3 regions of the Streptosporangium album genome follow, and region 2 is predicted to be linked to each of the others. Evidence: riboswitches for the same ligand, from Rfam matches in the RefSeq annotation. Region 2 holds a riboswitch; each other region holds the start of a gene.

Region 1 (7,173 bases), 480 kb from region 2:
CGCGAGGTCGGCCCCGGCCGCGCCGTGCAGGAACAGCGGGGCGACGAGTTCCTCGCCCACCAGCCACGGATCGAGGTTGCGTCCGGGACGCCCGGTGGCCAGGGAGTGGTAGCCGGGGTCGATGTAGTCGGGCCCCACCTTGTGCGGGGAGACCGCCGTCCCCCGCCGGGTGAGCGCGGCCATCAGCCCGGTCGCCACGGTCGTCTTCCCCGCTCCCGAGGCGGGGGCCGCGATCACGAGACGGGCTACCATTCGATGCCCTTCTGGCCTTTCTGCCCGGCGTCCATGGGGTGCTTGACCTTGCCCATCTCGGTCACCAGGTCGGCGGCGTCCAGGAGGCGGGGGTCGGCGTCACGGCCGGTGATGACGACGTGCTGGCCGCCGGGCCTCGCGGCCAGCGTGGCGACCACGTCGTCGACGTCGATCCAGCCCCACTTCATGGGATAGGTGAACTCGTCGAGCACGTACAGGCGGAACGTCTCGGCCGCGAGGTCGCGTCTGATCTGCTCCCAGCCCTCACGGGCGTCGGCGGCGTGGTCCGCCTCGGTGCCGGGACGCTGGATCCAGGACCAGCCCTCCCCCATCTTGTGCCAGGACACCGCCCCTCCCTCACCGGAGTCGCCCAGCACCCGCAGGGCGCGTTCCTCGCCGATGCGCCACCTGGCGGACTTGACGAACTGGAACACCCCGATCGGCCAGCCCTGGTTCCAGGCGCGCAGCGCCAGGCCGAAGGCCGCGGTGGACTTGCCCTTGCCCGGGCCGGTGTGCACGATCAGCAGCGGCCGGTTGCGGCGCTGCCGGGTGGTCAGGCCGTCCTCGGGGACGCTGACCGGTCTGCCCTGAGGCATCGTCGTTCACCCTTTCGCTGTCATGCGGCGTCCCGCCGCTCACGGATCATCCCGGCGAGGTCGGTCAGGTCGTCGAGGCACACGGCCGCGGCACCCATCCGCCGGGCCAGGGACCTGGCCAGGCCGAGGCGGACAGGGCCGCTCTCGCAGTCCACCACCACGCTCGTCACCCCGGCCAGCAGCTCCGCGGCCCGGTGGGACTCCTCCATGGTTCCGGAGGTGGCCCGCCCGTCGGTGACCAGGACCAGGAGCGGGCGCCTGGCCGGGTCGCGCAGGCGTTCCACCCGCAGCACCTCGACGGCCCGGAGCAGCCCGGCGGCGAGGGGGGTGCGCCCGCCGGTGGGCAGCTCGCGCAGCCGGGCCGCCCCCGCCTCGACGGAGGAGGTGGGGGGCAGGACGAGGTCGGCGCGGGTGCCGCGGAAAGTGACCAGTCCGACCTTGTCACGGCGCTGGTAGGCGTCGATCAGCAGGCCCAGCACCGCTGTCTTGACGGCGCGCATGCGCCGCCGGGCGGCCATGGATCCGCTGGCGTCCACGACGAACAGCACCAGGTTGCCCTCGCGGCCCTCGCGGACCGCCTCCCGGAGGTCCGCGCGCCGCAGCAGCAGGCCCCGGCCGCTCCGCCCCCGCCCGACCTGGTACGGCGCGGCGGCGGTGATGGTCGCCTTCAGATGCAGGGGGCCGGGACGGCCCTCGGGGGTGCGGGATCCGGTGGTCCGGCCGAGAGGGGTCCTGGCTCTTGAGCGGCGTCCGGGAGCCCCCGTGCCGATCCCCGGGACGGTGAACGGCCGGGCCGGTCGCGCCGGACCGGCGTCCAAGGGCTCCTCTCGCCGGCCCGCCCCGGTCTCCGGCCGGGGCTCGGCGGACGGCCCCGCGGCGGAGGGATCGGCATCGGCCGTGCCGGAGCCGTGGCCGTGGCCGGTCCGCGTGAGGTCCGGGGCCGCGTCGCCGGGGTGCGCGGAGTGCCGGTCGCTCTCCGCGGAGTGGTCCCCGTCAGGGCCGTCCCGGTGGGAGCCCTCGCCCCCCGGCCTCCCACCGCCCGTGTCGCCGTCAGGGCGGTCAGGTCCTCCGGGGTCCGAGCCGTCGGGGTCGTCGTCGGGCTCGTCGGGGAACCCGTTGAGGAGGTCCTCCAGCTTGGCCTGGTCCAGGCCGGGAGCGTCGAAGGGGTCCCGGCGGCGGCGGTGCGGGAGGGCCAGCCTGGCGGCCTCGCGGACGTCGTCGGCGGTGACGACGGTACGGCCCCGCCAGGCGGCGTGGGCGATCGCCGCGTTCGCGGTGACCAGGTCGGCACGGAGCCCGTCCACCTCGAACGCCGCGCAGACCGTGGCGATCTGCCGGAGCGCGGAGTCCGGCAGGACCACATCCGCCACCCGTGCCCGCGCCTGCGCGACCCGCGCCGCGAGGGCCTCCTCCTCGCCGGACCACTGGGCGGCGAAGGCGGCCGGACCCGCGTCGAAGGCCAGGCGCCGCCGTACCACCTCCGCCCGCTGGGACGGCTCCCGCGACGCACGGACCTCCACGGTCAGCCCGAACCGGTCGAGGAGCTGCGGCCGGAGCTCTCCCTCCTCCGGGTTCATGGTGCCCACCAGCAGGAAGCGGGCGGCGTGCCGTACCGACACCCCTTCGCGCTCGACGTAGCAGGTGCCGAGCGCGGCGGCGTCGAGCAGCAGGTCGACCAGGTGGTCGTGGAGCAGGTTGACCTCGTCCACGTACAGGACACCCCGGTGGGCGGCTGCCAGGAGGCCGGGCTCGAAGGCCTTGACGCCCTCGGTGAGTGCGCGTTCGATGTCGAGCGAGCCGGCCAGGCGGTCCTCGGAGGCGCCGACCGGCAGTTCGACCAGGCGCGCGGGCCGGGCGGTCCCGGCTCCGGCCCCGTGCGGCCCGTCGGGGCATCCGGGGTCCGGCGCGAGGGGGGCGCAGGAGAAGCGGCAGCCGTTCACCACCTCTACGGCGGGCAGGAGCGCCGCCAGCGCACGGACGATCGTGGACTTGGCCGTGCCCTTCTCACCCCGGATCAGCACTCCGCCGACGCCGGAGGAGACGGCGTTGAGGATGAGCGCGAGTTTCAGGTCCTCCGAGCCCACGATCGCGGTGAAGGGATAACGCGGGTCACGCACCTTCGGGATCTCCTTGGATGTCGTCGTGCGGGGTGTGACTCAGCCGCCAGCGCCCGCCTCGGCCGGTGAGCGTGACGCGGGCCAGCGGCGCGACGTCGACGCGCCAGAAGGCGAGGGCGGGCGCGCCGAGGGTGTGAACGATCGCGGCGCGGATGACCGGGGGGTGGGTGATGGCGACGGTCCGGCCGGGCGGCCGGCCCGAGAGCCAGCCGGCCACCCGGCCGAGCAGACCGGTGATCGGCTCTCCCCCGTGGGGTGCGGCGGCGGGGTCGGTGAGCCAGGCGGTGAGGGCGGCGGGTTCGGCGGCCTCGACCTCGGCCGGCGTTCTCCCGCTCCACCGCCCGTAGTCGCAGTCGGCCAGCAGCGGATCGGGGTCGGCCCGCAGCCCGAGTGCCGCGGCCGTCTGCGCGCAGCGCGATTCCGGGGCGCAGACGGCTCTGCCCCGGCCGAACCGCCCGGCCAGGCGGCCTGCCTGGCGCAGGCCGCGTCCGTCGAGCGGTTCGTCGCCCGGGAACGCGGCCCGCACCGTCGCCGAGGTCGAGGCGTGGCAGATCAGCGTCAGGCGTGTGACCCCCGAAGGGGTGCTCACACCGGGCTGCGCCTGCGCGCGGCGAAGGCGAACAGCGTGCCGACACCGGCCCAGAAGACCGCCTGGGTGCCGATGGAGGCGATACGGAAGTCCCACAGGAGGCCGGCGGGGAAGCCCTGAGGCACCTCGTCGACCTCCGGCAGGAGGATCCAGGCCGCCGCCACCGGCGCCAGCACCGTGGCGCCCGTGGCCAGCCAGCGCAGCCACGGTTCGCTCCGGTCGGCGTAGCGATGGGTGGCCGCGCCCGCCGCGACGGAGAGGATCCCGATGGCCACGGCGGCCAGGTAGAGCACGGTGCGCTGGTTGATCGTCTCGGGATCGCCGACGGCAGGCGGATTGGCTGGATATTTCAGGAAAGGAATGAGGACGACGGCGGCGAACGCGGCAGCCGCGAGGGTGATCGCGAGCACCGGTTCCGAGCGGGGCCCGGCCCTGCCGCGCACGGCCGCGTAGACGAGGGCGAACAGGCCGCCGACGGCCAGGCCGTACAGGGCCAGGGCCAGGAAGAGCCCGAACCGCTGGCCGTCCCTGCTGACCAGCGCCTCGCCCTCGTCGTGGGAGTGTCCTTCGGGCCCGGCCGTCCCGTGGGAATGGGAGTCGCCGGCCGGGGAGGCGGCCGAGGCCGCCTCCTCCAGCGTGATGGCCTGGTCGATGCGCGGCTCCCCCACGATGGAGGCGAAGACGGCCGCGAGCAGGCCCGCGAGCAGCCCGACGAGCAGGCCTCGCATGATGAGTTTGGTCATCGCGCGCGGCTCAGTGGCACGGAACGCCGAGGAGATGGCGTCCGTCGTGCATGAGTTCGTGCAGGTAGTTCCCGGCCTGCGAGATCGCGCCCTGGTCGAAGGCGACCAGGTAGGCGATGAGCAGCAGCACCGGTACGGCGAGCAGCCAGCGGGTGAGCGAGGCCCATGGAACGGGCTGGATGTGCGGAGCCGAGATCTGAGTCACGGCCACCTCCTCCGGGATTGACGCGTCCCTTTTCGTAGGTCGGTGGCGGCCGAGTGACCTGGCTCCCGGCCCCGAGGGGCCGGTTACAGTGGCGCGACCGCACCGGAATTTCACCGGATTTCCCTCGCGCCGCCACAAAACACCCGGAACGTATCCCGGTTCCCTGCCGCCCGTCAATCCCGGCACCGCCGGGCCGCGCGGATGACGCGCCTCCCCGGGCAGCACGGCTCGCGGGGCGGCGGCCAGATCGGCCACCGCCCCGCGAAAGGACGGTCGCTACTCGCCGGTGAGGGCGTTCACCAGCTCGGCGGCCGTGCGGCAACGGTCGAACAGCTCGCCCACGTGGGCCTTGGTGCCGCGCAGCGGCTCCAAGGTCGGGACACGCTGCAGGGACTCGCGGCCGGGGATGTCGAAGATGACCGAGTCCCAGGAGGCGGCGGCGACCGACTCGCCGAACTGGCTCAGGCAACGGCCCCGGAAGTAGGCCCGCGTGTCGCTGGGCGGGGCCTCTACGGCCCGCTGGACCTCTTCCTCGGTGACCAGGCGCTGCATGCGGCCCCGGGCGACCAGCCGGTTGTACAGGCCCCGGTCGGGACGGATGTCGGAGTATTGGAGGTCGACGAGTTGCAGGCGCGGATGGGACCAGGGGAGGCCGTCGCGGGTGCGGTAGCCCTCCAGCAGCTCCAGCTTGGCGACCCAGTCCAGCTCCCTGGAGAGCTGCATCGGGTCCTCGGCCAGGCGGGTCAGGACCGACTCCCAGCGGTCCAGGACGTCCTTGGTGAGCTCGTCCACGCCGTTGCCGCTACGCTCCTCGGCGTACTTGCGCGCCAGCTCCAGATACTCCATCTGGAGCTGGACGGCCGTGAGCTTACGGCCGTCGCGCATCGCGATCTCGTATTTGAGCGTCGGGTCGTGGGAGACCGCGCGCAGCGCCTGGACAGGGTTCTCCACGGCGAGGTCACGGGTGAAGTAGCCGTCCTCGATCATGGCCAGGACAAGCGCGGTGGAGCCCAGCTTCAGGTAGGTCGAGATCTCCGACATGTTGGCGTCGCCGATGATGACGTGCAGCCGGCGGTATTTCTCCGGGTCGGCGTGGGGCTCGTCCCGGGTGTTGATGATCGGCCGCTTGAGCGTGGTCTCCAGGCCCACCTCGACCTCGAAGAAGTCGGCCCGCTGGCTGATCTGGAACCCCTCGCCGCGCGAGTCCTGGCCGATGCCGACCTTGCCGGCGCCGGTGACGACCTGCCGGGAGACGAAGAACGGTGTCAGGTGCCTGACGATGTCGGCGAACGGCGTGGCCCGTCGCATCAGGTAGTTCTCGTGGCAGCCGTAGGAGGCGCCCTTGTTGTCGGTGTTGTTCTTGTAGAGCTGGATCGGAGCGTTGGCGGGGATGGCGGACGCGCGGACCGCGGCGTCGTGCATCACCCGCTCCCCCGCCTTGTCCCAGAGCACCGCGGCCCGCGGATTGGTGCACTCGGGAGCGGAGTACTCCGGGTGGGCGTGGTCGACGTAGAGCCGAGCGCCGTTGGTGAGGATCACATTGGCCAGGCCCAGATCCTCGTCCGTGAGCTGGCTCTGGTCGGCCACCTCCCTGGACAGGTCGAAACCCCGGGCGTCGCGCAGTGGGTTCTCCTCCTCGAAGTCCCACCGTGCTCGCCGCGCCCTGGCCGCCGAGGCTGCCAGGTAGGCGTTGACGACCTGGGATGAGGTCACCATCGCGTTGGCTCCCGGCTGTCCGGGCACGGAGATGCCGTACTCGGTCTCGATGCCCATCACCCGCCGTACCGTCATGCGCATCCTCTGTTCATCCGGGAGTGCCTCTTCGCCGTATATATCCCCGACCCTAGACCCTTCACTATGCCCGGTGGCCAGACAGTTATGGCACCGAGGCCTTTTCACCCGCCGCGAAGGGCATCAGGGGCGGCGGGGGAGGCGGTGTGGCCGACCTGCGGCGCCTCGCCTTGACGAACTCCTGAACGGGCCGTTCGGCGATCCGATACACCAGGTAGGAGAAAGCCATCGCGGCCAGCAGGGTGACCAGGGCGGTCAGCCAGGGCGGCAGCGCGTCCCGCAGGGCGGGGACGATCAGGACCGCGGCCGTGGTGTGGAACAGGTAGAGCGGGTAGGTCAGCGCGCCCAGGACGACCAGGCCGCGCCAGCGCAGCCACCTCAGCCAGCCGAGCGCCACCATCGCCATGAGCACGTAGAAGCAGATCACCGTGGCGGCGACGGCCCACCCGGGCACGGGCATCGCGGCGTAGCCGACCAGTTCCACCCGCCCGGTGACCCGGTTGAGCGCCGCGTTGACCGCCAGACCCGCGCTGATCCCGGCCACGCACCACAGGATCAGCTTGGGCCCGTACTTGGTCATCAGGAAGAAGGCCATGCCTCCGACGAAGTACGCCGCGTACTTGGGCATCACCACGAGGTCGACCCACTTGTTCTCGCTGCCCGCGAAGAACCCCGCCGCCAGCAGCCAGACACCCATGAAGACCAGGCAGCGGTTGAACGTCACCCCGACGAGCACCAGGACCGAGATCAGCAGGTAGAAACGGAGCTCCGCCCAGAGCGACCAGTAGACGCCGTTGGCGTCGTAGACGCCGAAGGCCCGCTGGAGCATCGTGAGGTTGACCCCGTACTCCCCGAGGCTGAGCTTGGGGTCCAGGGCGGT
Region 2 (7,173 bases):
CGGGAGCCGCCCGGGTGCTGCGCCCCAGCGCGAGCGCCTAGATGATTGAGTCCAAGGGCTTCGGTCACAGTTAGTGGTCGTAGGCGATCAGGGATCGCTTGATCGGTTGTCCAGTCTTGTCGTTGTGCCAGATTGCGGCGGTCAGTGCCAGGATCCGTGTCAGTACGCGGATGATGACGCCAGCAGGAGTACGGGCACCGTGTCGTTCCAGGTCGAGCTGGCCCTTGAAGGTCTGGTTGATCGACTCGATGGTCTGCCGCAACGGCTTGAACAAGCGTGCTCCGGCCCGCTCGGGCTCACCCTTGCGGGCTGGGCGCAGCAGCCTCAGGTCACGCTCGGTGAGGGCCTGCTCGAAGGCGCGGCCGTAGTAGTTCTTGTCCGCGATGATCGTCTGACCGGGACGGGCGGCCACCATCTCGGGTGCCGAATCCAGCATCCCGAGCAGGGTCTCGCGCTCGTCGGCCTTGGCGCCGGTGAGCGCGAACGCCATCGGCAGCCCGCCCAGGGTGCACAACAGGTGCAGCCGCAATCCCCAGAAGTACCGCGAGTGGGACGCGCAGTAGCCGTACTGCGCCCACCCGGCCAGATCGCTGCGCTTGGCCGTCTCCCGGGATCGGCCGCACTCCACCGGCGTGGAGTCGACCAGCCACACGTCGTCGCTCCACAGCGAGGTGTCGGCGGCCAGCATCCTGATCATGTGCAGGACCAGGCCGGACGCTTTGCGTAGCCGCTTTCCGTACCCGGACTGCCCGGGCAGGTAAGGAAACATGTCCCTCAGTTCGGTGTGGGCATAGCGCACCCAGCGCCGCTCGGAGGTGAAGCCCAGCAGAGCCGACATCACCGCCAGTGTCACGAGTTCGGCGTCGCTGAGGGCGGGTGCGATCCCCGTTTTCGGCCGCCATGGCAGCAGGTCCGGCGATGCCTTCACCGCGTCGTCGATCTTGACATAGAGTGCGGTTGCGAGGGTGTTCAGTTCTGTCGTCACAAACGGATCTTGAACGCCCTCGCCCTATTTTCGCAGGCGATCCCTTGGACTCAATCGTCTAGGGCTCCCCCGGTCCGAACCGGGACAGCCGCTCGCTCTCCTGCACCACCCGGAAACGGGGCAGCGACTCGGAGTGCCCGGGGATCCGTTCCATAGTCAGAATGCCTCGTCGAAAGACACATTCCCCTCAACGGCTACCTGATAGGCAGAAACCCGTCGTTCGAAGAAATTGGCCAACTCCTGCACATCCTGCAACTCCATGAACGCGAACGGGTTGGCGGTGCCGTAGCGGACGGGGAACCGGAGCCGGGTCAGGCGCTGGTCGGCCACGTATTCCAGGTACTGCCGCATCTGGTCCACGCCCATCCCGGACAGGCCGTCGCCGCACAGGTCGGCCGCGAAGGCGAGTTCCGCGTCCACCGCCTCCTCGATCATCTGGGTGACCTGCGCGCCGAGCGCGTCGTCGAACAGGTCCGGTTCCTCGGCCCGTACGGTGTCCACCACCTCGAAGGCGAACTCCATGTGCATGGACTCGTCACGGAAGACCCAGTTCGTCCCGGTGGCCAGGCCGCCCAGCAGCCCCTTGGAGCGGAACCAGTAGACGTAGGCGAAGGCGCCGTAGAAGAACAGCCCCTCGATGCACGCGGCGAAGCAGATCAGGTTGAGCAGGAACGCCCGCCGGTCGTCCCGCGACTCCAGCCGGTCCAGCCCGCCGAGCGAGTCGATCCACCGGAAGCAGAACTCGGCCTTGTCCCGGATCGAGGGGATGTGCTCGACGGCGGCGAAGGCCTTGACCCGCTCGTCGTGGTCGGGCAGGTAGGTGTCCAGCAGCGTCAGGTAGAACTGGACGTGCACCGCCTCCTCGAAGAGCTGCCTGCTGAGATACAGCCGCGCCTCGGGGGCGTTGAGGTGCTGGTAGAGGTTCAGAACCAGGTTGTTGGCCACGATCGAGTCGCCGGTCGCGAAGAACGCGACGAGGCGGTTGATCAGATGACGCTCCTGAGGCGTCATCCTGGCCAGGTCCGCCAGGTCGGAGGTGAGGTCCACCTCCTCGACGGTCCAGGTGTTGCGGATCGCGGCCCGGTAGCGCTCGTAGAACTCCGGGTAGCGCATGGGCCGCAGCGTGAGGTCCATGCCAGGGTCGAGCAACATCAGAGAGAGCCTTTCGAAGGAGTGCCTACTGGCAGGCGTCGCAGTACTCGGGGTTCTCCAGGGAGCACGCGACGGCCTCCGGATCGAGCACGGCGACGGGCGTGGCCTGGGCCACCGTGGTCTGCGCGATCCGGGTCGCCGGGCGTGAGCGCAGGTAGTAGGTCGTCTTGAGCCCGGACTTCCACGCGTAGGCGTACATCGAGGACAGCTTGCCGATGGTCGGCGTGGCCATGAAGAGGTTCAGCGACTGCGACTGGTCGATGTACGGCGTGCGTGCCGCGGCCAGGTCGATCAGCGCCTTCTGCGGCAGCTCCCAGGCGGTCCGGTAGAGCGCCTTGAGATCCTCCGGCACGCCGGGGACGTCCTGGATCGAGCCGTCCGCCCGCTTGATCGCGTCCCGGATCTGCGGGGTCCACAGGGCCCGGGCCGAAAGGTCACGGACCAGGTAGCGGTTGACCTGGAGGAACTCCCCCGACAGGGTCTCGCGCTTGAAGATGTTGGAGACCTGGGGCTCGATGCACTCGTAGCAGCCCGCGATGGAGGCGATGGTGGCGGTGGGCGCGATCGCGATCATCAGCGAGTTGCGCAGGCCGGTCTCGGCGATCCTCTCCCTGAGCCGCTCCCACTCCGGCGACCGCCCGGCCCCGTAGTGGTCGGGGTGGAGCACGCCGCCGGCGGCCCGCGTCTCGTCGTAGGAGGGATGACGGCCCCGCTCGACGGCCAGGTCGGCGGACGTGGCATAGGCCGCCAGCGCGATCTCCTCGGAGATCCGGGTGGACAGCTCCAGCGCCCGCGGCGAGTCGAACGGCAGGCGCAGCGAGAAGAACACGTCGGCCAGGCCCATGACGCCCAGGCCGATCGGCCGCCACTTCCTGTTGGCGGTCTCGGCCTCGGGGGTCGGGTAGAAGCCCAGGTCGATGGTCCGGTCCAGGAACCGCACGGCGGTTCGGACGGTCCGGCGCAGCCGCGCCCAGTCGACGTCCTGGCCGTCCAGGTGGGCTGCGAGGTTGATCGAGCCGAGATTGCAGACGGCCGTCTCCGCGTCGCCGGTCACCTCGAGGATCTCGGTGCAGAGGTTGGACAGGTGGATGACGTTCTCGGGGCGGGCCGTCTGGTTGGAGGTCCGGTTGGCCGCGTCCTTGAAGGTCATCCAGCCGTTGCCGGTCTGGGCGAGGGTGCGCATCATCCGGCCGTACAGCGACCGGGCCGGGACCTGCCTGACGTAGCGGCCCTCGGCCTCGGCGGCCCGGTAGGCCTCCTCGAACGCGGCGCCGTACAGGTCGGTGAGCTGGGGGACCTCCTTGGGGTCGAACAGCGACCACACACCGTCTGCCTCCACCCGGCGCATGAACTCGTCGGGGACCCAGTTGGCCAGGTTCAGGTTGTGCGTGCGGCGGGCCTCCTCGCCGGTGTTGTCGCGCAGTTCGAGGAACTCCTCGATGTCGGCGTGCCAGGACTCCAGGTAGACGCAGGCCGCGCCCTTGCGGCGGCCGCCCTGGTTGACCGCGGCGACGCTCGCGTCCAGCGTGCGCAGCCACGGCACGATGCCGTTGGAGTGGCCGTTGGTGCCCTGGATCAACGAGCCCCGCGAACGTATCCGGGTCCAGGCGATGCCGATGCCCCCGGCGTACTTCGACAGCCGCGCGACCTGCCCGTAGCGCTCGTAGATCGCCTCCAGCTCGTCGCGGGGCGAGTCGAGCAGGAAGCAGGAGGACAGTTGGGGCCTGCGCGAGCCGGAGTTGAACAGGGTGGGTGAACTCGGCAGGTAGGACAGGGTGGCCATGAGCGCGTACAGCTCGGCGGCTTCCTCGACCGACTCGGACAGGCCGCAGGCCACCCGCAGGAAGAAGTGCTGCGGACGCTCCAGGACCCTGCGGGTCCGCGGGTGGCGCAGCAGGTAGCGGTCGTAGACCGTGCGCAGCCCGAAGTACTCGAACCGGCCGTCGGCGTCCGGTGCCACCAGCGCGTCCAGCGCCTCGGCGTGGGCGGCCACGAAGGCGGCCAGACCGTCCTGGACGAGTCCCGCCGCGTGCGTGGCGGCGATCGACTCGGAGAAGGTCCGCACGCCGTGCTCGGCCGCCTCGTCGGCGATCAGCTCCGTCAGCAGCCCGGCGGCGATCCTGGAGTTCTCCGGATCGGTGATCACCCGGGCGGCGGCCTCCTCGATGGCCAACCGGCGGGCAGCCGGGTCGTTACCGGTCTTCCCGGCGGCGCCGGCCAAAGTCTGTGTCACGTGCTACCCCTCGCGCGCTCGAATTCCCCGTAGGGCTCCGCCGAAAAAGCGCACGCGTCACAGAGCGGTTCCGGGCACGCAGAACCGCCTCATTCCGCGAGCCCTCCCTCGAGGCCCTGGACAGTTTCCATGATCGAGTTCGCCTCGTCCCGCACACGTCGGTGCGCGGCTCGGCGCTCTCTCCCATATGTCACCGGCAGGTCTTCGGACTCACGGGCGCCTGACAGATGCCTACTGACCGTCGCTTCCCAGGCATGGCGTGCCCAGTGCTCCGTGACGGCGGTCGTTCCCGTTCACCGCTGCGGGGCAGTCCCGGATTCCCACCGGGTTCCCTCTTGCCTCGCCCTCGGGAGAGGGCGAACCAGCAACGAGCAGGATCCTACATGTAGGGGCGTCGGACGCAACTGCCCCAACAGCTTGTGGAGAAAGTGCTCAACAGGCCGAGTTCGTTGAGCACCTCGCGGGTACGGCCCGTCTCCGTGACGAGCCACTGGCGGAAGTCGTCTCCGCTCAGGTAGACCCGGTTCCAGCCGTTGGCCACGCAGACGGCCCGCCAGCGGGAGGAGGCGTCGACGCGGTCACACAGAGCGACGGCCGCGTCCCTGTCCTCGGCGCTCATGCCCCGGGGCCCGAGGACGCCGCACCAGTCGGTGTACTCCAGGCGGATGTCCAGCTCCATCAACGTCGGCGCGTCGATCCCGTCGATCCGCTCGGCGGAGGAGACCACCAGCGGCCGCAGGCGGCCCGCCGCGATCTCGGGCACGAAGGATCGGGCGGAGCCCAGCAGGGCGGCCACCCGGCCCTCGTGGAGCGCCTGTGCCGCCTCGATCCCGTTGGAGTAGCCGGCGTAGTCCAGCAGCCGGGTGTCCACCCCCAGGCACTTGCCGATCATGCCGTAGAGCACGTGGTCGGAGCCGCCCTCCATCCGGCCTCCCACCGTCAGCCCGGCGGGGTCGCGGCGGAGCGCCGCGGCGAAGTCCTCGAAGGCGCGCAGGTGTGAGCCGTCCGGGACGACCAGAGCCGCCCAGTCGCCGACGAGGCGGGCCAGGGGGGTGGTGGACTCCGCCACCGAGGCGGCGTTGGCGATCTCCGCTCCCGCCACCATGGGCATCCCGGTGAGGAGCAGCCTGCCCTCGCGCATGAACGGGCCCCGGGCGGCGGGGAACGCGCCCAGGGCGGCGGCGCCCAGGCCGCCCGGGTAGTTGCTCACCTCGACCGTCCGTGCCATCTGATCGCCGGTCAGGACCATGGCCAGCGCGCGGGCGGCCCGGTCCCAGCCCTGCCCGCGCGCGGCGGGCGCGACCACGGTGAGCCGGCCCGCCGTGGGCATGCGGGAGCCGGGCCCGCAGCCGCCGGCGGCCATGACTCCCAGGGCGAGCACGAGGAAGCGCCTGCGGTGCATAAGCGCCCCCTCCCCACACCCCTCCAATACCCCAGGCTATCGACACATCACTTTCTGTCACAAATTAGGGGTCTTATGGCCCTTGGGGGGATCGGCGGGGTCGAGACTCACTCCACCGTGACGCTCTTGGCCAGGTTGCGAGGCTTGTCCACGTCCCGCTCCAGTGCCACGGCGGCGTGGTAGGCCAGGAGCTGGAGCGGGATCGACAGCAGGATCGGGTCCAGCTCGATCTCGTTCCTCGGCACCACGACGCAGTCGTCGGCCAGCTTGGGGTCGGCCGTACGGTGGCCGACCATGAGCACCCGCCCCCCGCGCGCGCGGATCTCGCCCAGCGTGGTGAGGTTCTTGTCCAGCAGTTCGTCGTCGGGGACGATCGCGACGGTCGGCATCTCCGGGCCGATCAGCGCCAGCGGCCCGTGCTTGAGCTCACTGGCCGGATATGCCTCGGCGTGCACGTAGGAGATCTCCTTGAGCTTCTGCGCGCCCTCACGGGCCACCGGGTAACCCCGGACCCGGCCGACGAACATCATGCTCGGCGCGTCGGCGTACTTGTGCGCGAGCTCCTTGATCTGCGGCTCCAGCGCCAGGATCTCCTTGATCTGGCCGGGCAGCCTGCGCAGGCCCTCGCAGATGCGGCGGCCGTCGGCCGGGGACAGGTCGCGCACCCGCCCCAGGTGGAGCGCGAGCAGCGCGAAGGCCACCGCGGTCGAGGTGAACGCCTTCGTGCTCGCCACCGAGACCTCGGGGCCGGCGTGCAGGTAGACGCCGCCGTCGCACTCGCGGGCTATGGCGCTGCCGACGGTGTTGACGATGCCGAGCACCCGGCCGCCCTTGCGCTTGAGCTCCTGGACCGCCGCCAGCGTGTCGTAGGTCTCCCCCGACTGGCTGATCGCCACGTAGAGGGTGTCGGGCTCCACCACCGGGCTGCGGTAGCGGAACTCGCTGGCCGGCTCGGCGTCGGCCGGGATCCGCGCCAGCTCCTCGATCAGCTGGGCGCCGATCTGGCCCGAGTAGTAGGCCGAGCCACAACCGATGATCTTCACACGGCGGAACGACCGCGTCTCGCGCGCGTCCATGTTGAGCCCGCCCAGATGGGCGATGTGGAAGCGGTCGTCCAACCGCCCGCGCAATGTCCTGGCCACGGTCTCCGGCTGCTCGGAGATCTCCTTGAGCAGGTAGTGCTCGTAGCCGCCGGTGTCGTAGTGCCCGGCCTCCCAGTCGACGGTCAGCGGCTCCTTGGCCGTCTCGCGCGCGTCGCTGGCGAAGGTGGTGAAGCCGTCCGCCTTCAGCACCGCGAGCTCGCCGTCCTCCAGATGGACCACCTGACGGGTGTAGCGGACCAGGGCGGCGACGTCGGAGGCGGCGAACATCTCCTTCTCGCCGATGCCCAGCACGATCGGG
Region 3 (7,173 bases), on a different contig from region 2:
CACCGGGTCGGGGAAGTCGCCGGTCAGCAGGGCGGTGTAGGCGGCCGCGGTCGCCGCGGTCGCGCACGCGCCGGTGGTCCAGCCATGGCGCAGGGGCGCGCTCATGATCCGGGCATCGGCCGGTACGGCCATGCGATGTCCCACGACGGAGGAAAGGTGACGAGGTGCTGAACATCCTGGTGCTGGGCGGCACGGACGAGGCCAGGCGGCTGGCCGCCGCGCTCGCCGGACGTGCGGGGACACACGTGGTGTCCTCCCTGGCGGGCCGGGTGCGCGATCCCAGGCTCCCGGTGGGGGAGGTGCGCGAGGGCGGCTTCGGTGGTCCCGCCGGGCTGCGGGCCTGGATCGGCGAGCACCGGATCGACGTCGTCGTGGACGCCACGCACCCGTTCGCCGCCCGGATGACCGCCTCGGCGGTCGAGGCGACCGGCCGGGCCGGGGTGCCGCTGCTGATCCTGCGGCGGCCGGGCTGGCAGGCGGCCCCCGGCGACGACTGGCGCTGGGTGCCGTCGCTCGCGGCGGCCGCGGAGCTCCTGCCCGAGGTGGGGGAGCGGGTGTTCCTGACCACGGGACGCCGGAGCCTGCCGGTCTTCGCCGGTCTCGACGGCCTGTGGTTCCTCGCCCGTTCGGTCGATCCGCCGCAGCCGCCCGCCCCACGCCGTCTGGAGGTGCTGCTCAGCCGGGGCCCGTTCACCGTGGAGGGCGAGCTGGCCCTCATGCGCGACCACCGGGTCGACGTGCTGGTCACCAAGGACAGCGGTGGCCAGATGACCACCGCCAAGTTGCTCGCGGCCCGAGAGCTCGGGCTCCCGGTCGTGGTCGTACGGCGGCCGCCGCATCCCGCGGGCGTCCCCGCCGTGGGGACGGTCGAGGAGGCGCTCACCTGGCTGGAGACCACGGCGGGGCCCGCCTGGCAGGGCTGAGCGGGCCGGCGGGCGCGGCCGGCCGGCGGCCCCGGTGAGAGCGGGGTCACCGGGCCGGGTCCGCGCGAGGCCGGTCACGCGGGGTAGCGGCGGGGGGTGAACACCACCTGGCCGCCGTCGCCCCGCTTGACCGTCCGGGTGGTGGAGGAGCCCACAAGCAGCAGGCAGCGCATGTCGACCATGGCGGGGTCGAGCTCGGCGAGGGTGGTGACGGTCATGGTCTCCCCGGCCCCGCCGACGTCCCGGCCGATCACCACGGGCGTCTGCGGCGCGCGGTGCTCCAGGAGCAGGTCCCGCGCGGCGGCCACCTGCCAGGTGCGGCTCTTCGACGCGGGGTTGTAGATCGCCAGGACCAGGTCGGCCCGCGCGGCGGCGCTGATCCGGTCCGCGACGACCTCCCAGGGTTTGAGCAGGTCCGACAGCGACAGCACGCAGTAGTCGTGCCCGAGCGGCGCGCCGGCCCGGCTCGCCACCGCGTGCGCGGCGGTCAGCCCCGGCAGCACCCGCACCGGCACGTCGGCGAACCGGGGCTCGCACGCCACCTCCAGCACCGCGCTGGCCATCGCGAACACCCCCGGATCGCCCGAGGAGACCACGGCGACCCGGGACCCGGCCGCGGCCAGCTCCAACGCGTGCGCGGCCCGCTCGGCCTCGACCCGGTTGTCCGTGGCGTGGCGGCGCTGGCGCGGGTTCGGTGGGATCCGGTCCAGGTAGGGGCCGTAACCGATGAGCTCGTCGGCCGCGGCCAGCGCGTCCTGGGCCTCCGGGGTCAGCCACGGCCGCCCGGCGGGGCCGAGACCCACCACGACCACCTCGCCCGGGCCGCCGGTCACGGCCGCGGGCTCCGCCTCCCGCGCCGGTTCCGCCCGCGCGGCGTTGACCGGGCTCGGGATCAGCGCCAGCGAGAAGTACGGCACGCTGTCCGGGTCCACCTCCGCGAGCGGCGCCAGCCGCTGCCCGCCGGTGGTGGCCCGCTCCACGTACCAGGCCTCGTCGAGCCGCCCGGCCTCGGCCAGCGCGTCGCGCACCTTGGTGAACGTCCGGCCGAGCTTGAGGATCGCCGCCGAGTCGGTGGCGGCCAGGCGTTCGGCCAGGACCTCGGCCGGAAGCGTCCCGGGCAGCACGGTCAGCGTCTCGTCCCGCTCGACCAGTGGCCGTCCGAGCACCGCCGCGGCGCCGCTCACGGAGGTCACGCCGGGAACCACCTCGGTGACGTAGCGGTGGGACAGGCGCTTGTGCATGTGCATGTACGAGCCGTAGAAGAGCGGGTCGCCCTCACACAGCACCACCACGTCGCGGCCGGCGTCCAGATGAGCGGCCAGCCGGGCCGCGCAGGCGGCGTAGAAGTCGTCGATGGCACCCTGGTAGCCGCCGGGATGGTCGGTGGTCTCCGTGGTGAGCGGGTAGATCAGGGCTTCCTCGATCTGGCCCTCACGCAGGTACGGCGCGGCGACCGAACGGGCGATGCTCCGGCCGTGACGGGCGCTGTGGAAGGCGATCACGTCCGCCTCGCCGACGAGCCGGGCGGCCTTGACGGTCACCAGCTCCGGGTCCCCGGGCCCCAGCCCCACTCCCCAGAGCCGTCCGGTCACCATGTCGTCATTCATTCGTCCTCATTCGCGATCGCGTTGACCGCGGCGGCGGCCATCGCACTTCCACCCCTGCGGCCGTGCACGACCAGGTGTTCCAGTCCCGCCGGGTGTCCGGCGAGGGCCTGCTTGGACTCGGCGGCGCCGATGAAGCCGACCGGGACGCCCAGCACGGCGGCCGGGCGGCCCGCGCCCTCCTCGACCATCTCCAGCAGCCGGAACAGCGCGGTCGGCGCGTTGCCGATCGCGACCACCGAGCCCTCCAGCCGGTCGCGCCACAGCTCCAGCGCGGCGGCGCTGCGGGTGGTGCCCAGCCGTTCCGCAAGCTCCGGCACGCCCGGCTCGCCCAGCGTGCAGATCACCTCGTTGCCGGCGGGCAGGCGGCGGCGGGTCACCCCGGAGGCGACCATCATCGCGTCGCACAACACCGGCGCGCCCCCGCGCAGGGCCGCCCGCGCCGACGCCACGACGCCGGGCGACCACCCGAGGTCGGCGACCAGGTCGACCATCCCGCAGGCGTGGATCATGCGGACCGCCACCTGGGCGAGGTCCGGGGGCAGGCCGCTCAGATCGCTCTCGGCGCGGATGGTGGCGAAGGAACGGCGATAGATCTCCGCGCCGTCGCGGACGTAGTCGGTCACGTTTCCCCTCTGGCGGCCGTCACCACGGCCGTGGTCTCTTCGATGTCCGCACAGGCCAGGCTCCGGCCGTCGAGGTCGACACGGTAGCCGTCGCCGGTGGCGACCACGTCCGCGACCCGTCCCCTGGGACGGCCGCAGCGCCGCTCGCAGCCCGCCCAGTGCACGGGGAGCGTACCGGTGCGCGGGGAGTCCGCGACAGGCGGGGCGATCCCGGGGCCCGAGACCGTGGCGCGGGCGGCGTCGGCCCGCACGTCGGCCAGGGACTTGGCGCAGCCGGGACGCCCGGTGCAGGCCGTCACGCCGATCCACGGCGAGCCGGCATCGGTGACCAGGCCGGCGTCCGCCAGTCTGGTGAGCGTCCGCGCGAGCCCGGCACGGGCCAGGCCGGGCAGGACCACCCCCCGCCACGGCGTCAGCCGTACCTCGCCGCCGGACGCCAGAGCGGCCAGCAGCTCCGCCTGGGCGGAGGTCAGCCGCCCCAGCGGCACCGCGACGCCGAGGGCCACCCGGCCGTCGGGCTGCTCGACCGCCCCGATCGGTCCGCCCGCCGCGGAGGGCGGACCGGCCCGCAACCGCTCCGCCGGTGGGCGTAGCCGTACCGGATCGGCGGCGCCGGTCTCCAGGGTGGCGCGGACCCGGGCCGCGACCCGTCCGGCACCGCCGGGCAGCTCGCCGATCCGCCAGGCGCGCCCTTCCCGCACGGCCGGTTCGGCCAGGAACGCCTCGGCGGCGGCGAGCAGGGCGGTGACCGCCGAGGTCACCGGAACGCGCAGGCCGCTGTCGGCGCCCGCGAGGATCAGGGCCGCTCCGTCCGCGCGGGTCGGGAGGATTCCCGCGTCGGGGCCGAGCCAGGCCACGTCGCCCCTGCCGTCGTCGAGGGCGAACAGGAAACGTCCCGGCAGCCCGGCGAGGGCGGCCCGGGCGCACAGCCGCCGGTCCAGCTCGGAGACCAGCGGGCCGGCGTCCAGGGTCCCTCCGGCGTCGCAGCCGGTCAGCGGCGAGGCGAGGACGTTACGGACCCGCTCGTGGGTGGGCGACGGCAGCAGCCCGGCCTCCGCCATGCGCGCGGCGAACCGGTCCGCCGCCCCGGTCCGCCCCGAGGTCTCCGCTGTTCCGTCCCGGCCCGCCGGTGCGCTCCCGGCGCCGAGCCCGCGCACCTGGACGTTCGCGCGGGAGGTCAGCTCGATGACGCCGGTCCCCCAAGCGGACGCGGCGCCGGCGAGTCCGCGCAGCTGGGGGGCCGTCAGCCGGCCGCCGGGGACCCGGATCCGCGCCAGCCCGCCGTCGGCCGCGGCGTGCATCTGGAGCGCCCCGGGACAGGCATCGGGTCGCGATCGTCCAGAAAAGTCACTAATGACCACGCCGAGGATGCTAACGCCAGTTTCCTGCGGAGAACGGGTGCCGTAGTCTCATCGGTGGCGACGGCAAGGGAGGAAGCCGGTGAGAATCCGGCGCGGTCCCGCCACTGTAACCGGGGAGCGAACCCCACCCAGGCCACGGTCCGGCGACGGACGGGAAGGCCGGGGGGAGCACCGATCCGGGAGCCAGGAGACTCCAGCCGTCGTAGCCGACGACGACCCGGGGCGAGGACCCCGAGGGAGGAAGCTCCGTGCGTTCTTCGCCGTTCCCGCAGCAGCTCGTGGCACCGCCGTGCCCCGCCGCCGGGCCTCATCCGCCGTTCCCGCGCGGTCCCCTGTCACCGGCGAGCCCCATCGCCCGGCCGGAGCGTGGCGCGTGATCCTCCTGCTGTCGACCTCCGACACCGACCTGCTCAGCGCCCGTGCGAGCGGGGCGGACTACCGGCCGGCCAACCCCGCCCGGCTCGCCGCCGCGGACCTGCCGCCCCTGCTGGAGGGCGCCGACCTGGTGGTGGTCCGGCTGCTGGGCGGGCGCCGCGCCTGGGAGGAGGGCCTGGACGCCCTGCTCGCCGGGCCCCGGCCCGTCGTCGTGCTCGGCGGCGAGCAGGCGCCCGACGCCGAGCTGATGGAGCTGTCCACCGTGCCCGGCGGGGTCTGCGCCGAGGCGCACGCCTACCTCGCCCACGGCGGTCCGGCCAACCTCGTCGAGCTGCACCGGTTCCTGTCCGACACCCTGCTGCTGACCGGGCACGGGTTCGCCGCCCCCGCCCCCACCCCCGGCTGGGGCGTGCTGCAGCGCGAGCCGCGCCGCGCGGACGGGCCGGTCGTCGGCGTGCTCTACTACCGGGCCCACCACGTCGCGGGCAACACCGCCTTCGTCGAGGCCCTCTGCTCGGCGGTCGAGGACGCGGGCGGCCGGGCACTGCCCGTCTACTGCGCCTCCCTGCGCAGCGCGGAGCCCGGCCTGCTGGAGGTCCTCCGTACGGTGGACGCCCTGGTGGTGACCGTGCTCGCGGCCGGCGGCACCCGCCCGGCCACCGCGTCCGCCGGCGGGGACGACGAGGCCTGGGACGTCGGCGCGCTCGCCGAGCTGGACGTGCCGATCCTGCAGGGTCTCTGCCTGACGAGCAGCCGGGCGTCCTGGGAGGAGAACGACGACGGCCTGTCCCCGCTCGACGCGGCCACCCAGGTCGCGATCCCCGAATTCGACGGCCGGATCATCACGGTGCCGTTCTCCTTCAAGGAGATCGACGAGGACGGGCTGACCGTCTACGTGGCCGACCCGGAGCGGGCCCGCCGGGTGGCGGGCATCGCCGTACGGCATGCCATGCTCCGGCACGTCCCGGCCGGCGAACGGCGGATCGCGCTGATGCTGTCGGCCTACCCCACCAAGCACTCCCGGATCGGCAACGCCGTCGGCCTGGACACCCCCGCGAGCCTGGTCAGGCTGCTGGCCGTGATGCGCGAGCGGGGCTATGACATCGGCGCCGAGGGAGAGCTGCCGGGCGTGACCGGGCAGGACGGCGACGCGCTGATCCACGCGCTGATCGCGGCGGGCGGCCAGGACGAGCAGTGGCTCACCGAGGAGCAGCTCGCCGGCAATCCGGTGCGCATCGCGGCGAGCCGGTACACCGGCTGGTACGGCACGCTGCCGGCGGACCTGCGCGCCCGGATGGAGGAGCACTGGGGGCCCGCGCCGGGCGAGCTGTTCGTCGACAGGACGCACCACCCGGACGGCGAGATCGTGCTGGCCGCGCTGCGCGCCGGGAACGTCGTGGTCATGGTGCAGCCGCCCAGAGGCTTCGGCGAGAACCCCATCGCGATCTACCACGACCCCGACCTGCCCCCCAGCCACCACTACCTGGCGGCCTACCGCTGGCTGGCCGACGGTTTCGGCGCGCACGCCGTGGTGCACGTGGGCAAGCACGGCAACCTGGAGTGGCTGCCCGGCAAGTCCACCGGGCTGTCGGCCTCCTGCGGACCCGACGCCGCGCTCGGCGACCTGCCGCTGATCTACCCGTTCCTGGTCAACGACCCCGGCGAGGGCACCCAGGCCAAGCGCCGCGCCCACGCCACCCTGGTCGACCACCTCGTCCCGCCGATGGCCCGCGCCGACACCTACGGGGACATGGCCCGGCTGGAGCAGTTGCTCGACGAGCACGCCTCCATCGCCGCGATGGACCCGGCGAAGCTCCCCGCGATCCGCGCCCAGATCTGGACCCTGATCCAGGCCGCCCGGCTCGACCACGACCTGGGCATCGGCGACCGGCCGCACGACGCCGAGTTCGACGACTTCCTGCTGCACGTCGACGGCTGGCTGTGCGAGGTCAAGGACGTCCAGATCCGCGACGGCCTGCACGTGCTGGGCGCCGCTCCGACCGGGGGGACCCGCGTCGACCTGGTGCTCGCGATGCTCCGCGCCCGTCAGATGTGGGCGGGCGGCGAGGCCCTTCCGGGACTGCGCGAAGCCCTGGGCCTGAACGAGGACGGCACGGCCGGCCGTACCGGCACCGACGAGGCGGAGACACTGGCACGGGCGCTGGTCGAGGCCATGGAGGAGCGGTCCTGGGATCCGGCGGCCGCCGCCGGTGCGGTCGCCGCGGTCCTGGGCGTCGATTCGGCCCGGTCCTCGGCTCCGGCTGATGCGGTCACCGCCTCCGAG

What was found. Region 2 has a riboswitch for cobalamin ahead of FHR32_RS33470 (ribonucleoside-diphosphate reductase subunit alpha). Riboswitches for the same ligand answer to the same signal wherever they lie in the genome.
Region 1: another riboswitch for cobalamin. It lies ahead of FHR32_RS31225 (CbtB domain-containing protein); the one in region 2 lies ahead of FHR32_RS33470 (ribonucleoside-diphosphate reductase subunit alpha).
Region 3: another riboswitch for cobalamin. It lies ahead of cobN (cobaltochelatase subunit CobN); the one in region 2 lies ahead of FHR32_RS33470 (ribonucleoside-diphosphate reductase subunit alpha).

Annotation. Positions count from the first base shown of each region.
Region 1 covers NZ_JACHJU010000003.1:291,616-298,788, forward strand. The annotation lists gene FHR32_RS31200 (cobyrinic acid a,c-diamide synthase CobB) at 1-252, opposite strand, end outside; gene cobO (cob(I)yrinic acid a,c-diamide adenosyltransferase) at 246-848, opposite strand; gene FHR32_RS31210 (magnesium chelatase subunit D family protein) at 869-2,974, opposite strand; gene FHR32_RS31215 (histidine phosphatase family protein) at 2,958-3,554, opposite strand; gene FHR32_RS31220 (CbtA family protein) at 3,551-4,297, opposite strand; gene FHR32_RS31225 (CbtB domain-containing protein) at 4,308-4,502, opposite strand; adenosylcobalamin (AdoCbl) riboswitch at 4,545-4,638, opposite strand; gene dop (depupylase/deamidase Dop) at 4,779-6,293, opposite strand; gene FHR32_RS31235 (acyltransferase family protein) at 6,379-7,173, opposite strand, start outside.
Region 2 covers NZ_JACHJU010000003.1:770,165-777,337, forward strand. The annotation lists gene FHR32_RS33455 (pentapeptide repeat-containing protein) at 1-41, shown strand, start outside; gene FHR32_RS33460 (IS982 family transposase) at 71-985, opposite strand; gene FHR32_RS33465 (ribonucleotide-diphosphate reductase subunit beta) at 1,142-2,137, opposite strand; gene FHR32_RS33470 (ribonucleoside-diphosphate reductase subunit alpha) at 2,163-4,370, opposite strand; cobalamin riboswitch at 4,549-4,751, opposite strand; gene FHR32_RS33475 (Bug family tripartite tricarboxylate transporter substrate binding protein) at 4,750-5,772, opposite strand; gene glmS (glutamine--fructose-6-phosphate transaminase (isomerizing)) at 5,880-7,173, opposite strand, start outside.
Region 3 covers NZ_JACHJU010000005.1:19,941-27,113, forward strand. The annotation lists gene FHR32_RS36390 (cobalt-precorrin-5B (C(1))-methyltransferase) at 1-105, opposite strand, end outside; gene FHR32_RS36395 (cobalt-precorrin-6A reductase) at 165-923, shown strand; gene FHR32_RS36400 (precorrin-2 C(20)-methyltransferase) at 998-2,530, opposite strand; gene FHR32_RS36405 (precorrin-8X methylmutase) at 2,527-3,153, opposite strand; gene FHR32_RS36410 (ferredoxin-like domain-containing protein) at 3,150-4,454, opposite strand; cobalamin riboswitch at 4,535-4,727, shown strand; gene cobN (cobaltochelatase subunit CobN) at 4,888-7,173, shown strand, end outside.